DNA from 3 places in the Pantoea sp. E956-1 genome. Region 3 is predicted to be linked to each of the others. Evidence: predicted binding sites of a transcription regulator. Region 3 holds the regulator's gene; each other region holds the start of a gene.
What was found. The regulator CRP, encoded in region 3, controls carbon source genes, mostly activating them, when cyclic AMP is high. The targets are predictions, from matches to a motif close to ATGTGANNNNNNTCACAT.
Positions count from the first base shown of each region.

Region 1: a site for CRP is predicted at 2,875-2,892, ahead of deoC (deoxyribose-phosphate aldolase). Genes of this name have one in related genera too.
Region 2: a site for CRP is predicted at 2,119-2,136, ahead of udp (uridine phosphorylase). Genes of this name have one in related genera too.

Region 1 is NZ_CEUYZP010000004.1:240,105-244,590, forward strand. Features, by position in the region: gene deoB (phosphopentomutase) at 1-417, opposite strand, end outside; gene deoA (thymidine phosphorylase) at 513-1,841, opposite strand; gene deoC (deoxyribose-phosphate aldolase) at 1,904-2,683, opposite strand; gene AC0T7J_RS13685 (TatD family hydrolase) at 2,932-3,729, opposite strand; gene AC0T7J_RS13690 (patatin-like phospholipase family protein) at 3,726-4,486, opposite strand, start outside.
Region 2 is NZ_CEUYZP010000007.1:18,877-23,362, reverse strand. Features, by position in the region: gene metE (5-methyltetrahydropteroyltriglutamate--homocysteine S-methyltransferase) at 1-803, shown strand, start outside; gene AC0T7J_RS16775 (dienelactone hydrolase family protein) at 1,111-1,944, opposite strand; gene udp (uridine phosphorylase) at 2,248-3,009, shown strand; gene AC0T7J_RS16765 (tetratricopeptide repeat protein) at 3,102-4,370, shown strand; gene rmuC (DNA recombination protein RmuC) at 4,456-4,486, shown strand, end outside.
Region 3 is NZ_CEUYZP010000006.1:216,155-220,640, forward strand. Features, by position in the region: gene argD (bifunctional acetylornithine/succinyldiaminopimelate transaminase) at 1-549, shown strand, start outside; gene AC0T7J_RS16305 (YccS/YhfK family putative transporter) at 551-2,626, opposite strand; gene crp (cAMP-activated global transcriptional regulator CRP) at 2,684-3,316, opposite strand; gene AC0T7J_RS16315 (OsmC family protein) at 3,620-4,024, shown strand.

The DNA of each region.
Region 1 (4,486 bases), on a different contig from region 3:
CGGCAGATCTGCACGCTCGACCAGTTTGTCCAGCAGTTCCTGTGGGAAGCTGTTCTCTTTGTCGCTGAAGTAGCCCCAGTCAAACAGTACCGGCACACCGGCGATCTCCCAGTGGCCTGACGGCGTATCTTTACCGGACGAAAGCTCGCTGGCGTAAGCGTACGCGCCGGTGATTTTCGCCTCGGGATCCAGACCTGCCGGGAAGCGGCCGGTCGACAGCTCTGCGGCTTTGCCCAGACCCAGCGCGGTAAGATTAGGCAGATGCAATGGGCCTTTACGTCCCTTGTCTGCTTCCCCCCTGAAACAGGCTTCGGCGATGTGACCTAACGTATCCGAACCTGCGTCGCCGAATTTATCGGCATCTTTACTGGAGCCAATTCCAAAGGAATCGAGAACCATAATAAAAGCACGTTTCATGCAAGTCTCCTGCGCATTGGCGCGTGACAAGTCAAAAAAAAGCGATCAGATCAGTATACCCGAATGCATTGCGGCTGGCACCGGTTACCGGTCAGTTAGCTGATATCGCTCACACGGCGATAGACAACCGGCGTCTCAGCCGGGGCGGAATCACCGAGCACCAGCGCGGCTTTGACCGCGGCGGCGGCCTGCTGCCATTTGTCTTCGCTGCTGGCGTGAATGATCGCCAGTGGACGCTGCGCATCGGCACGTTCGCCCAGGGTGATCATGTCGCTTAGGCCAACGCTGTAATCAATACTGTCGCTGGCACGCTGACGTCCGCCACCCATTGCCACCACCGCCAGCCCCAGCGCACGGGTATCCATGCTGCTGACGATGCCTGGCTGGTCGGCATACACCGGCTTGCTCAGCATTGGCGCGGGCAGATAAGCGTCGTAGCGTTCAACAAAATCGGCAGGTCCCTGCTGGGCAGCGACCATGCGACCAAACACCTCGGCCGCCTTGCCGTTATCCAGCACCGTCATCAGCTTCTGACGCGCTTCGGTGTCGCTGGCGGCCAGTTTGCCGGAGACCAGCATTTCGCTGCAGAGAGCCAGCGTCACTTCCAGCAGGCGCGGATTCCGCGCTTCGCCGGTCAGGAAGCGAACCGCTTCACGCACTTCCAGCGCGTTACCGGCTGAGGAGGCGAGAACCTGGTTCATATCCGTCAGCAGTGCGGTGGTCTGGCAACCAGCGCCATTGGCGACGCCAACAATCGACTGCGCCAGACTTTCTGACGCCTCATAGGTTGGCATAAACGCGCCGGAACCCACTTTGACATCCATCACCAGTGCATCCAGCCCTTCTGCCAGCTTCTTCGCCAGAATCGAGGCGGTAATCAGCGGGATCGAATCGACGGTGGCGGTGATGTCACGCGTGGCGTAGAAACGCTTATCCGCCGGTGCCAGCGAGCTGGTCTGGCCGATAATCGCCACACCCACCTGCTTAATGATCTCGCGGAAGCGGTCATCGCTCGGGAAGATATCGAAGCCCGGAATCGCTTCCAGTTTATCCAGCGTGCCGCCGGTATGACCAAGGCCACGACCCGAGATCATCGGAACATATCCGCCGCAGGCCGCGACCATCGGCCCTAACATCAGCGACGTCACATCGCCAACGCCGCCGGTCGAGTGCTTATCCACCACCGGGCCATTGAGATTAAGGGATTTCCAGTTCAGTACCGTACCGGAATCACGCATCGCCATAGTCAGCGCGACCCGCTCAGGCAGCGTCATGTCGTGGAAATAGATGGTCATCGCCAGCGCGGCGATCTGACCTTCCGAAACGGTGTTATCACGCACACCATTGATGAAGAAGCGAATCTCCTCTTCAGTCAGCGCATGGCCGTCACGTTTTTTGCGAATTATTTCTTGTGGCAGGAACAAGGTAACCCCCTGGTTCAGGGAAATCAGGATGGGGAACAGGCGGTCAGCGACCGCCTGAAAGATCAGTAACCCGCTTTGCTGGTGTCGCTGTCATGACCCAGGGTATTGAGCAGGCTCGCCAGCAGGCTTGATGCACCAAAGCGGAAATGACGCGCATCGGCCCAGTCGGCACCCAGCGTCTCTTCTGCCATTTTCAGATAGATCGCGGCATCTTCAGCGGTGCGCACGCCACCAGCGGGCTTAAAGCCAACCTGCTGGCTGACGCCTTTATCGCGGATCACGTTCATCATGATCTGCGCCACGTCAGGCGTGGCGTTAACCGGCACTTTACCGGTAGAGGTTTTGATGAAATCGGCACCGGCATCAATGGCAATCTCAGAGGCCTGACGGATAAGCGCTTCCTGCTTCAGTTCACCGGTTTCGATGATCACTTTCAGCAGCACATCTGCTTCGGCACAGGCGGTTTTACAGGCTTTCACCAGATCGAAACCGACCTGACTGTTACCGGCGATCAGCGCACGATACGGGAACACCACGTCCACTTCATCGGCACCGTAGGCGATAGCGGCGCGGGTTTCTGCCAGCGCAATATCAATGTCGTCATTGCCGTGCGGGAAGTTAGTCACCGTAGCGATGCGGATCTCCGGGGTACCCTGCTCGCGCAGCGTTTTACGGGCAATCGGAATAAAACGCGGATAGATACAGATTGCGGCGGTGTTGCCTGCCGGGGATTTGGCCTGATGACACAGAGCGATCACTTTTGCGTCGGTGTCGTCATCATTCAGGGTGGTTAAATCCATCAGTTTCAGGGCGCGCAGGGCAAGGTCTTTGATATCGGTCATGAGGCTCTCCAAAAGATCGGGGTGCAACCCACCGGCTCGCCGGCGGAATGTTATAATAATAACACTCTGGTGCGGCCTGATATGTGCCAGGAGTCACATAGGAATAAGAAATTAGTGCAACATTGCCACGTTTACTGTGACTAACATTACAGATAACAGGGCTTGGTGGTTATTATACGCCAGCGGGTGCAATGTTACTATTATCACATTTATGCGCAATGGCTGCAGGTCGGGTGAGACAGGAACGGTCAGTTGCGCAGCGCCGGGAAAGCGGGATCGAGCTGAAATAGCTGCTGACTGTTGTGCCACAGCGCATCGGCAATCTCCTCAGGTGACTCTTCACGCAGGCTGCAGAGCACCTCCCACACCTGACGCGCCCGCTCCGGACGATTAGGCTGGCCCTGAAAGCCCTGCAGCGGCATATCGGGTGCATCAGTTTCCAGCAGCAGCGAAGAGAGCGGCAGCCGCGCCACAGTCTGACGGGTTTTGCTGGCGCGTTCATAGGTAATAGTCCCGCCGATGCCAATTGCATAACCCAGCTTAATAAAAGCCTGCGCCTGCTGCAGGCTGCCTGCAAAACCATGCACCACGCCACGGCGCGGCAGATCGTAACGACGCAGAATCTGCGCCAGCTTGTCATGAGTGCGGCGCGAATGCAGGATCACCGGCAGCTGATACGCTTTCGCCAGCTTAAGCTGCGCCTCAAGAAAGCGTTGCTGCTTATCAAACTGCGGATCGTCGCGATAGAGATCCAGCCCGATCTCGCCGATCGCCACCAGCTTACGCGGCCGCTGTTGCAGTAAGGTTTCCAGCTGGTCGAGATGGGCCTCCTGATGATTTTCGATGACGATCGGATGCAGGCCCAGCGCGGCATAGAGCGGCGGATGCGCCGCGGCTAACGCGCAGATCCGCTCAAAGCGGCTGGCATCGATCGCCGGAACAATAATCTTTTCCACGCCCGCTTCTGCAGCACGTGCCAGGCTGCCAGAGATATCCCCTTCAAACGGCGGAAAATCGAAGTGGCAGTGCGTATCGATAAACTTCATGCCAGCGATCCTTTGTCGTAATCAGCATCATTATCCGCCAGCGGCGGTGTGATGATGAGGCGGGTATCGGGTGCATTGGCTGCCGGAGCAGGCGGCGTTACGATACGCGCCGTGGTCATCGGTTCCGCATCACTCAGCCACTGGCCCAGCGTGGCGAGGAAATAGCGACCGCAACGCCGTCCCAGATGATAATCCTGATTCAGTGAAGCGATGCGGCTCCCCAGCGCACTGCTGGCCAGCGCATGCGGCGGAAAGATTTCGATAATGCGCAAATCATCGGGCGGATTCTCAATGAACTGCTGAATTTCCCGATAACTCTGCTCATGCTTATTCAGCACGTTGATCATCGGCTGCAGTGCGCCGGTGCTGAGCCAGCGTTCCATCCGCTTAAACCATTTCGGGGTGTAGAACATCTGTGAGGGCACGGTGCGGATCACCACAATGGTATCAGCGCCACGGCGGGCGGCTTCACGCACCGGAATCGCATCGCTGATGCCGCCATCAAGATAGCTGATCCCTTCCAGACTGACTCCCAGCCGGTAAAAACCGGGAATGGCACTGGAAGCTTTAATCAGATCCAGCCAGTTATCAGCGGTCGGGTTGAAGTAGCCGGGCGTGTAGTCGTCACTGCGGCAGGCGCACATATAAAACTCGCGGCCGCTGGAGAACAGCTGTTCCGCGCTGCTCATCGCCAGCGGAAATTCACTGCGGGTAATATCTATCAGCCAGTCGAGGTCGATCAGATTGCCACCCCGTA
Region 2 (4,486 bases), on a different contig from region 3:
ACATGGTTGAGTACTTCGGCGAACATCTGGAGGGGTTTGTCTTCACACAGAATGGCTGGGTTCAGAGCTACGGTTCACGCTGTGTGAAACCGCCTGTCATCATCGGCGATATCAGTCGTCCTGAGGCGATCACCGTCGAGTGGGCCAGATATGCCCAGTCGCTGACCGATAAACCGGTAAAAGGGATGCTAACGGGCCCGGTAACCATCCTCTGCTGGTCATTCCCGCGAGAAGATGTGTCACGTGAAACCATCGCGAAACAGATCGCGCTGGCGCTGCGTGATGAAGTCGAAGATCTGGAAAATGCGGGCATCGGGATTATCCAGATTGATGAGCCTGCACTGCGTGAAGGTCTGCCGCTGCATCAGTCTGAATGGGCTGCCTACCTGAACTGGGCGGTGGAGGCCTTCCGACTGAATGCGGCGGTGGCGCGGGATGAAACCCAGATTCACACCCATATGTGTTACTGCGAGTTCAACGACATTATGGACGCTATCGCGGCGCTGGATGCCGATGTGATCACCATTGAAACCTCGCGATCCGACATGGATCTGCTGGAGGCGTTTGAAAACTTCGACTACCCGAATGAAATCGGCCCCGGCGTCTACGACATCCATTCGCCTAACGTCCCCAGCGTAGAGTGGATAGAAGCACTGTTGCTGAAGGCGGCGAAACGTATTCCGGAAGCGCGTCTGTGGGTGAACCCGGACTGCGGTTTGAAAACTCGGGGCTGGACGGAAACGCGTCAGGCGCTGGCGAACATGGTGACGGCGGCGAAGAAATTGCGTGGCGAAACGGCGTAGGGAATCGGGTCTGGTGGGTGAAAAAATCAGGGGTGCATAAGCGTAATGCCAGTCAGTTAAGCGACAGGTGATAACGCAGTCTGGTGCCGGCCAGGGAGGGCCGATCCCCGAACGGTTCGTCGGCACGACGTCAAAGCCGAAGGAACCGCGTGAGCGGCGCGAGGACGGGCCGGCAGCAGCAGCGGTGCGCTGGCCCGCACTGCGGCTCGCTCGCCCGGAAAAAAAGCTGCCACGTTTGACCGTGACAGCCTTTACAAATCTGATCTTAACTGATCAGCATTAGGGCGCAGACGCGCCCCTTTTTCATTTACTGCGATGCAACACCATACTGCCTGAACCAGGCCAGCATCCGCTGCCAGCCATCATTGGCAGATTCAGCATGGTAGCTTGCACGATAGTCAGCATTAAAGGCATGACCCGCTTCGGGATAGACGATGATCTCTGCGGTCGCATTGGCGGCATGCAGTGCCTGACGCATCTGCTCGACGCTCTCCAGCGGAATGCCCTCATCCTGGCCACCATACAACCCTAATACTGGCGCATTCAGATCGACCGCAATATCAATAGGATGCTTCTGCTGCTTCAGCGTGCGCTCACCGGTCAGGCGTCCATACCACGCCACGGCGGCGCGCAGTTGCGGGTTATGCGCGGCGTAGAGCCAGCTGATGCGACCACCCCAGCAAAAACCGGTGATGCCCATGCGACGAATATCGCCGCCGTTGCGTGCGGCCCAGTTGGCGGCATGATCGAGATCGGCCAGCACCTGGCTGTCAGGCACTTTGCTGACCAGCTCGCTGAACAGCGTCGGGATATCGTTATACTCAGCGGGATCGCCCTCGCGGAAATAGAGCTCAGGCGCGATAGCCAGATAGCCTTCCAGCGCCAGACGGCGGCAGATATCCCGGATGTGTTCATGCACACCAAAGATCTCCTGCACCACCAGCACGACTGGCCACGGGCCCTCCGCTGACTGGGGTTTTGCAAAGAATGCCGGCATGTTTTCGCCCTGGCTGGGCACTGAGGTTTCACCCGCGTGAATCGCCGGGCTGTCGGTAATGATGGTGGTGGAGGCGGTGGGCTGCACGGCAGGGGCAAAGCCGCCCGTCGCCGGTTTTTGTGCCATATTTTCACTGGGTTTCATTATTCTCTCCGTGCAAGCATTTGCGCAATCACGTAACTATAGCCTGGCCGGAAAGCGTATGCGCCAGGTGTCGGGTCACAGAATCAGCAGCGAATTAAATCATCCTCCTCTTTAACATTGCGCTGACCCTGACACAGCCCCGCCGAGAGCTATCCGCACCAGGAAGATGCGATTGTGTGATTGTTATCACAATTTATCTTCCGGGAAATGTAACTTTCATTTTCTTAAGTGAATGTTGTCACATATTTATCGGGCGTGCTGGCGTAGAGTGGCGCGCTACCTTCCCTTAACAGGAGTCTGAAAATGACACAGTCTGACGTTTTCCATCTTGGCCTGACTAAAGCCGATCTGCAGGGCGCCACCCTGGCGATTGTGCCGGGCGATCCGGAGCGCGTGAAGAAAATTGCCGGACTGATGGAAGATGCCACGCATCTCGCCTCACACCGTGAATTTACCTCCTGGCTGGCAAAAATTGATGGTAAGCCGGTCGTGGTCTGCTCAACCGGCATTGGCGGTCCGTCTACCTCGATTGCGGTCGAAGAGCTGGCACAGCTTGGCGTGCGTACCTTCCTGCGTGTCGGTACCACCGGCGCTATCCAGCCGCATATCAATGTCGGCGATGTGCTGGTGACTACCGCGTCTGTTCGCCTGGACGGGGCCAGCCTGCATTTTGCGCCGATGGAGTTCCCGGCAGTGGCTGATTTCGCCTGCACCACCGCGCTGGTTGCCGCCGCAGAAGCCTGTGGCGCGAAAACGCATATCGGCATCACCGCCTCTTCTGACACCTTCTATCCGGGTCAGGAGCGCTACGACACCGTTTCGGGCCGCGTAGTCAGTCGCTTCAGGGGATCGATGAAAGAGTGGCAGGAGATGGGCGTTCTCAACTATGAGATGGAATCCGCTACACTGTTAACCATGTGCGCCAGCCAGGGTCTGCGAGCCGGCATGGTGGCGGGCGTGATTGTGAACCGCACTCAGAAAGAGATCCCGGATGCGGTCACCATGAAACAGACAGAAAGCGACGCAGTGAAGATTGTGGTCGAAGCGGCGCGTCGCTTACTATAACGACCGCGTCTGGCAGCAGGTTTTTTGTCCAGACTCAAAATCTGCTGCCGGTAGTTAACGGCGCGTAATTTCAGTGAAACCTGAGAGTTTTTATGCGCAATACTATTCCCGTCCGACGTCCTGCCCCTGGTGCTAATCCGGCCGCACTCCAAGCCATGCTGGAACGCAGTGCCGAACGTTTCCGTGCCGCCATGCAACAGGGCGACTATGCGCTGGCCGCTCAATGCTGCGAAGAGGTGCTGCGCTCAATGCCCAATCAGATGCAGGTGCTGAGCGACTACGCGCTCTGTCTGCTGCGTCTGGGTCAGCACAATAAGTCGTACAAAATCTACCAGAAGATTTATCAGTCGCCGCCCGCAGTGCAGGCTACCGCCTCTGAAACCTGGCTGGATGGCTTAACCGAAGTGTGTGGCTGGCTGGATAAAAAGGACGAGGTGGCGCGTCATGGCCTGGCCTCGCTGATGCGCGCTGATGCGCGTTTCAGTCAGGGGCAGCGCGCCGCGTTTCCTGCTCCGCAACCGGAGCCTGTCGATCTCACTCATCCGCACCAGAATGTCATCGCTTTCTGCCTCTATGGCGATCAGCCGCGCTACTGTGAAACCTTAATCAAAAACGTTGAAGTGGCGCCTGAACTCTATCCCGGCTGGGTCTGCCGCATCTACCTGGATGACAGCGTGCCGCAGCATGTCTGGCAGCGCCTTGACCAGCCGCACGTCCAGCTGATCGATATGTCCCACGAGAAAACCCTGTTTCCGACCCTGTGGCGTTTCCTGGTGATGGACGATCCTGATGTGAAACGCTTTATTGTACGCGATGCCGACTCGCTGCTTTCAGAGCGCGAAGCGGCGGCGGTAAACGCCTGGCTGGCGTCGCCTTACTGGTTCCACCATATGCGTGACTACTTCTCCCATACTGAGCTGCTGCTGGCAGGGATGTGGGGCGGCTGTCACGGCGTTTTCCGTGATGTGGAACAGGCGATGCGCGATTTCATTGCGCACTATCAGGGCAGCCAGCGTTTCACCGATCAATATTTCCTCAAAGTGGCGTTGTGGCCGACGGTGCGTGAAAGCCTCCTGAGCCACGATGCGCTGTTTCATTTTCATCAGGCCCAGCCGTGGCCTGAGCATGCGCCTGTGCGCTGGCAGACGCCGCATTTCCACGTGGGCAGCAATGCCGGATTTGCCAGTATGACCGGCAAATCCAGCGCCGCGGAGGGAAGCAGACAGCGCGTCGCGATCACCTCGGGCGGGACGACCTGGCACTATCTTGCGCAGGTTAAAAAGGGTGAATGGCTATTGCCCATGCCGTTTTTTCTGATTGATGAGTGGCAGGCTGGCAAGCTCACGGTGGCGGCGCTGTAAGGCGCTGAATCCTGCTAAAATTATCTGGACATTCATACAGTGCGACTCTACCTTTCCCTCAGCAGCCTGAGTCGCGGGGGAAATCATGGATCAGCACATCATTATCAGCGCCTGTC
Region 3 (4,486 bases):
CTGGATGAAGTGCAGAGCGGCATGGGGCGCAGCGGCAAGCTGTTCGCCTATGAGCATTATGGCGTCCAGCCCGATATTCTGACCTCAGCCAAAGCACTGGGCGGCGGTTTCCCGGTCAGCGCCATGCTGACCACTAACGAGATCGCCTCGACGATGGCGCCGGGCGTGCATGGCACTACCTATGGCGGTAATCCCCTCGCCTGCGCTATTGCCGAAACCGCGCTCGATATTATCAATACGCCGGACGTGCTGGCAGGCGTTGAGACGCGTCGTCAGCACTTTGTCACGGCGCTGCAGGCCATCGATGCGAAGTATGATCTCTTCAGCGATATTCGCGGCAAGGGGCTGCTGATTGGCGCGGCGCTGAAACCGCAGCATGCCGGTAAAGCACGCGACATCCTGAATGCCGCGGCCGCAGAAGGCGTGATGGTGCTGGTTGCCGGAACCGACGTGATGCGTTTTGCCCCGTCACTGATCATTGAGCCTGCCGATATCGAAGAGGGCATGAGCCGCTTCGCCACGGCCGTCGGCAACGTGCTCAACGGCTAGCTTAGTTTTTACGTAAGCGTCTGATCAGCCAGCGGCCATGTTGCGGCCGCTGGTTCCACGCCAGCGATGAAATGGTGTACATCACGCTCAGATGATCGAGAATGCGCCGTACATGCTGCTCCACCACCGTTATCGGTCCCTCACTGATATTTTCCAGGTCATCCAGCAGGTTCACCTGTGAGCTTTCCCCATCATATTCCAGCCGCTGCTGACACCGCTGCAGCGCGATTTCACAGGATTGCAGGTAACGCTCAGCCAGCGACGCAGTGAGCATGGTGTGCTCACGCGCCAGAATCGTCATGGCGTTGATATGCTCGACGATAAACTGACTGTGCGTGACCCAGAGCCGCATATCACTCAGATAGCGGGAGTTGAACGCGGGTTCCTGCATCGCCTGATTCAGTGAGTTAAACAGCGCATTGTGTGCCTGATTGACCTTCACCCGCTGATAAGCCAGTTTCTCTGGTGACTGTTCGTCACCCAGCAACAGCCGTAGCGCATCCTGATAGGTTTCCAGTGCGTCATGGGCGTTCTGCCGTAGTAAGCCGCTCTGCCACTGCGGCCACAGCCACAGCATCCCGCCAAAAGCGATCAGACAACCCATCAGCGTATCCATGAGTCGCGGCAGCAGAAACTGCGCGCCATTCAGCGACAGCAATTGCAGCGAGTAAACCGCCGTGACCGTAAAGCCAATCATCGACCAGCCATAGAACTGGCGGGTAAAGCGATAGCTGATAAAGGTAATCGCCAGCATGATCAGCAGCACCAGCGACTCCGGCACCGCCATGCGCAGCGTGGCGGCCGCGATCACCAGACCGGCAAAAGTGCCCAGTGCCCGGTGCTGAATGCGGACACGGGTAGCGCTGTAGCCGTTCTGGCTGACGAACATGATGGTCATCAGGATCCAGTAGGGTTTGGGGATGTTGAAGAACAGCGCCAGCGCGCTGCCCAGCATCAGCATCACCGCAAAGCGGCCGGCAGTGCGCAGGGCCGATGAGCGGAACGAGAGATAACTGCGCAGCGCCGGTAACAGCGGCAGACGGCGCTGGCGGTCAGCCATCAGATCGCGCTGATAAAGGGGTTTCTGGGTGCGCAGAACCCGCGCGATGCGGTTGAAGTGGTAAAGGCAGAAGTTACCCACCGGATTGTCGGGATGCTGATGGGCGATTTTCTCCAGCGCGCCGAGCTGTTTATCCATCGCAAAGCGATCGGGTAGCTGGTGATAGAGAATGTCATCCGCCAGCACCCGCAACCGGGCCGAGATGGTTTTGGCATTCCATCGGATCACCGCTTCAGCGTGGCTCTGTTCGACCAGTTTCTGCACCTCTTCCGGCCGATGCAGGCTGACCGAGATATGTTCCTGCAGATCCAGCGCCACCTGAAAGGCGCGCGTCAGCCGTTTATGGCTGTGATCGCGGCTTGCCGACAGCATGTGCATCTGCTGATAACAGGTGTTGATCAGATCGACCACTTTCTGCTGGCGTGCCAGCAGCGGCGGCAGCGCCTTTTCCGGATCGGTCAGCTGCGTCAGCAGGGTATATTTGGCGTCGCAGTAGTTAGCCAGCTCGCGGTAGATCAGGCTCAGGCTTTCGCGCATTGGCTGCTCTTTCCACAGCCAGAACCAGAACCAGTTAAACAGCCCGTACCACAGCGTGCCGCCGATATAGAGCAGCGGGGGGACATAGATTGGCATGCGGCCAATCAGGCTCAGGGTAAAGATGGCGGCGATCAGGGTGCCGGGCAGCAGACGACCATGCAGCGGGCTAATTTCACCAGTGACGCCGAGCAGCAAGGGCATGGCGAACAGGATCAGCGGCAGAGGGATAGCATGCAGAGTAAGCCACTGCATCAGAAAGCTGCCGAGGGCAAACAGGCTGCCGCCAACAATCAGGCGTTTGAAGAAGCGTTTATGCGGGGTATCCAGACCGGCGATGTTGCAGCAGGCGGGCACTAATGAGAACAGCAAACCTTTTTGCAGGTCGCCAGCCAGCCAGCCCAGTGCCACGGGCAGACAGAGCACCAGCGTTTGCCGCAAGGCGTAGTTAACTTCAGGATGGTAAATAATTCGACGCCACATCGGCCCAACACAAACAATAACGGCGTGATGTTGCCATCACGCCGTGGGTGACAGGAATTAGCGGGTGCCGTAAACGACGATGGTTTTGCCGTGTGCGGAGATCAGGTTCTGATCTTCCAGCATCTTCAAAATACGGCCCACGGTTTCACGTGAACAACCAACAATCTGGCCAATTTCCTGACGAGTGATTTTAATTTGCATGCCGTCGGGATGCGTCATGGCATCTGGCTGCTTCGCCAGGTTAAGCAGAGTCTGTGCAATACGTCCGGTTACGTCGAGGAAAGCGAGGTTACCCACTTTTTCAGACGTCACCTGCAGGCGACGCGCCATCTGCGATGAGAGTCGCATCAGGATATCGGGATTAACCTGGATCAGCTGACGGAATTTCTTGTAAGAAATTTCCGCCACTTCGCACGCGCTTTTCGCACGTACCCAGGCGCTGCGCTCCTGGCCTTCTTCAAACAGGCCAAGCTCACCAATAAAATCGCCCTGATTCAGGTAAGAAAGAATCATCTCTTTGCCTTCTTCATCTTTAATCAGAACCGCAACGGAACCTTTCACGATGTAGTAAAGCGTTTCTGCTTTTTCACCTTGGTGAATCAGCGTACTTTTGGATGGATACTTGTGAATATGGCAATGGGACAGGAACCATTCGAGTGTAGGGTCTGTTTGCGGTTTGCCGAGAACCATTCGCTATTATCCTCTGTTGTAATCGTGCCCAAAATACAGGGGGCAGTTTTCCCTGTCAGGCGGTGAAAGCTTCAAGCGTTTCCATTTCAGGAAATTATTCGGGCCGCATCAGGCGCAGTGCGCATCATTCTTCCCGGCTTCGCCATCGGGTGACGAAAAATATTTTCAGCACTGTTTGTAGCACAGCTTTTGCCGACTGTCTTCTGTTGTCTCGCTTCAGCTACAGGCGGATTTCTCTGGATTGCTGTTTACCAGGCGAAAGCGTACTCTGGCGACAAAACAGCGTATTCCGGAGCAAAAATCATGCAGGCAAGAGTGAAATGGGTAGAAGGGCTGACATTCCTCGGAGAATCCTCATCCGGCCATCAGATACTGATGGATGGAAATTCGGGTGATAAAGCGCCCAGCCCAATGGAGATGGTGCTGATGGCGGCGGGCGGATGCAGCGCGATTGACGTGGTATCAATTCTGCAAAAAGGCCGCAACGATGTAGCTGATTGTGAAGTAAAACTGACTTCAGAACGTCGTGAAGAGGCGCCGCGAATCTTTACGCACATCAACCTGCATTTTATCGTGAGTGGCAAAGCGCTCCAGGATAAAGCGGTCTCACGCGCCGTGGATCTTTCTGCTGAAAAATATTGCTCTGTGGCCATCATGCTGGGTAAAGGCGTCAACATTACGCATAGCTATGAAGTGATTGAGCTGTAGTAGCCGCAAGGGATCTTTTAGTGATTGAGCTGTAATAGCCGCAGGGATCTTTTAAGGTCGCGGGCAAAATCTGTCGTGCTCTGCTGTCAGACTGTGCCTGCATCGGGAATCCGCTTTGATACTGTGCCTGCGCAGGGAACCGGGTCAGATCGGAAAGACGCAAAAGCCGCCATCCATGGCATGCCCGGCCCGCGCGATTACGCACCTCATCCCTGAGGTGCGCCCGTAACCGGGCCAACGCGTTGCGTTGTTCAAAAACGCTCCCGGCGTTTTTATCCGGGCGGCGGGACGCTTTCCTCTTCTGACCCGGTTCCCGGCGTGTTGAACTTATCTATTGCTGCCAGATTCTTTCTGCCCAGGCGTTGTCTGTAGCGACCTTCCTGAAACCGGATGCGGTTGCCGGACGGGAAGTGAAGGGAGCATATACCTGTAGCAAAGCATCGCGGGCCAGGGATGGCCCGC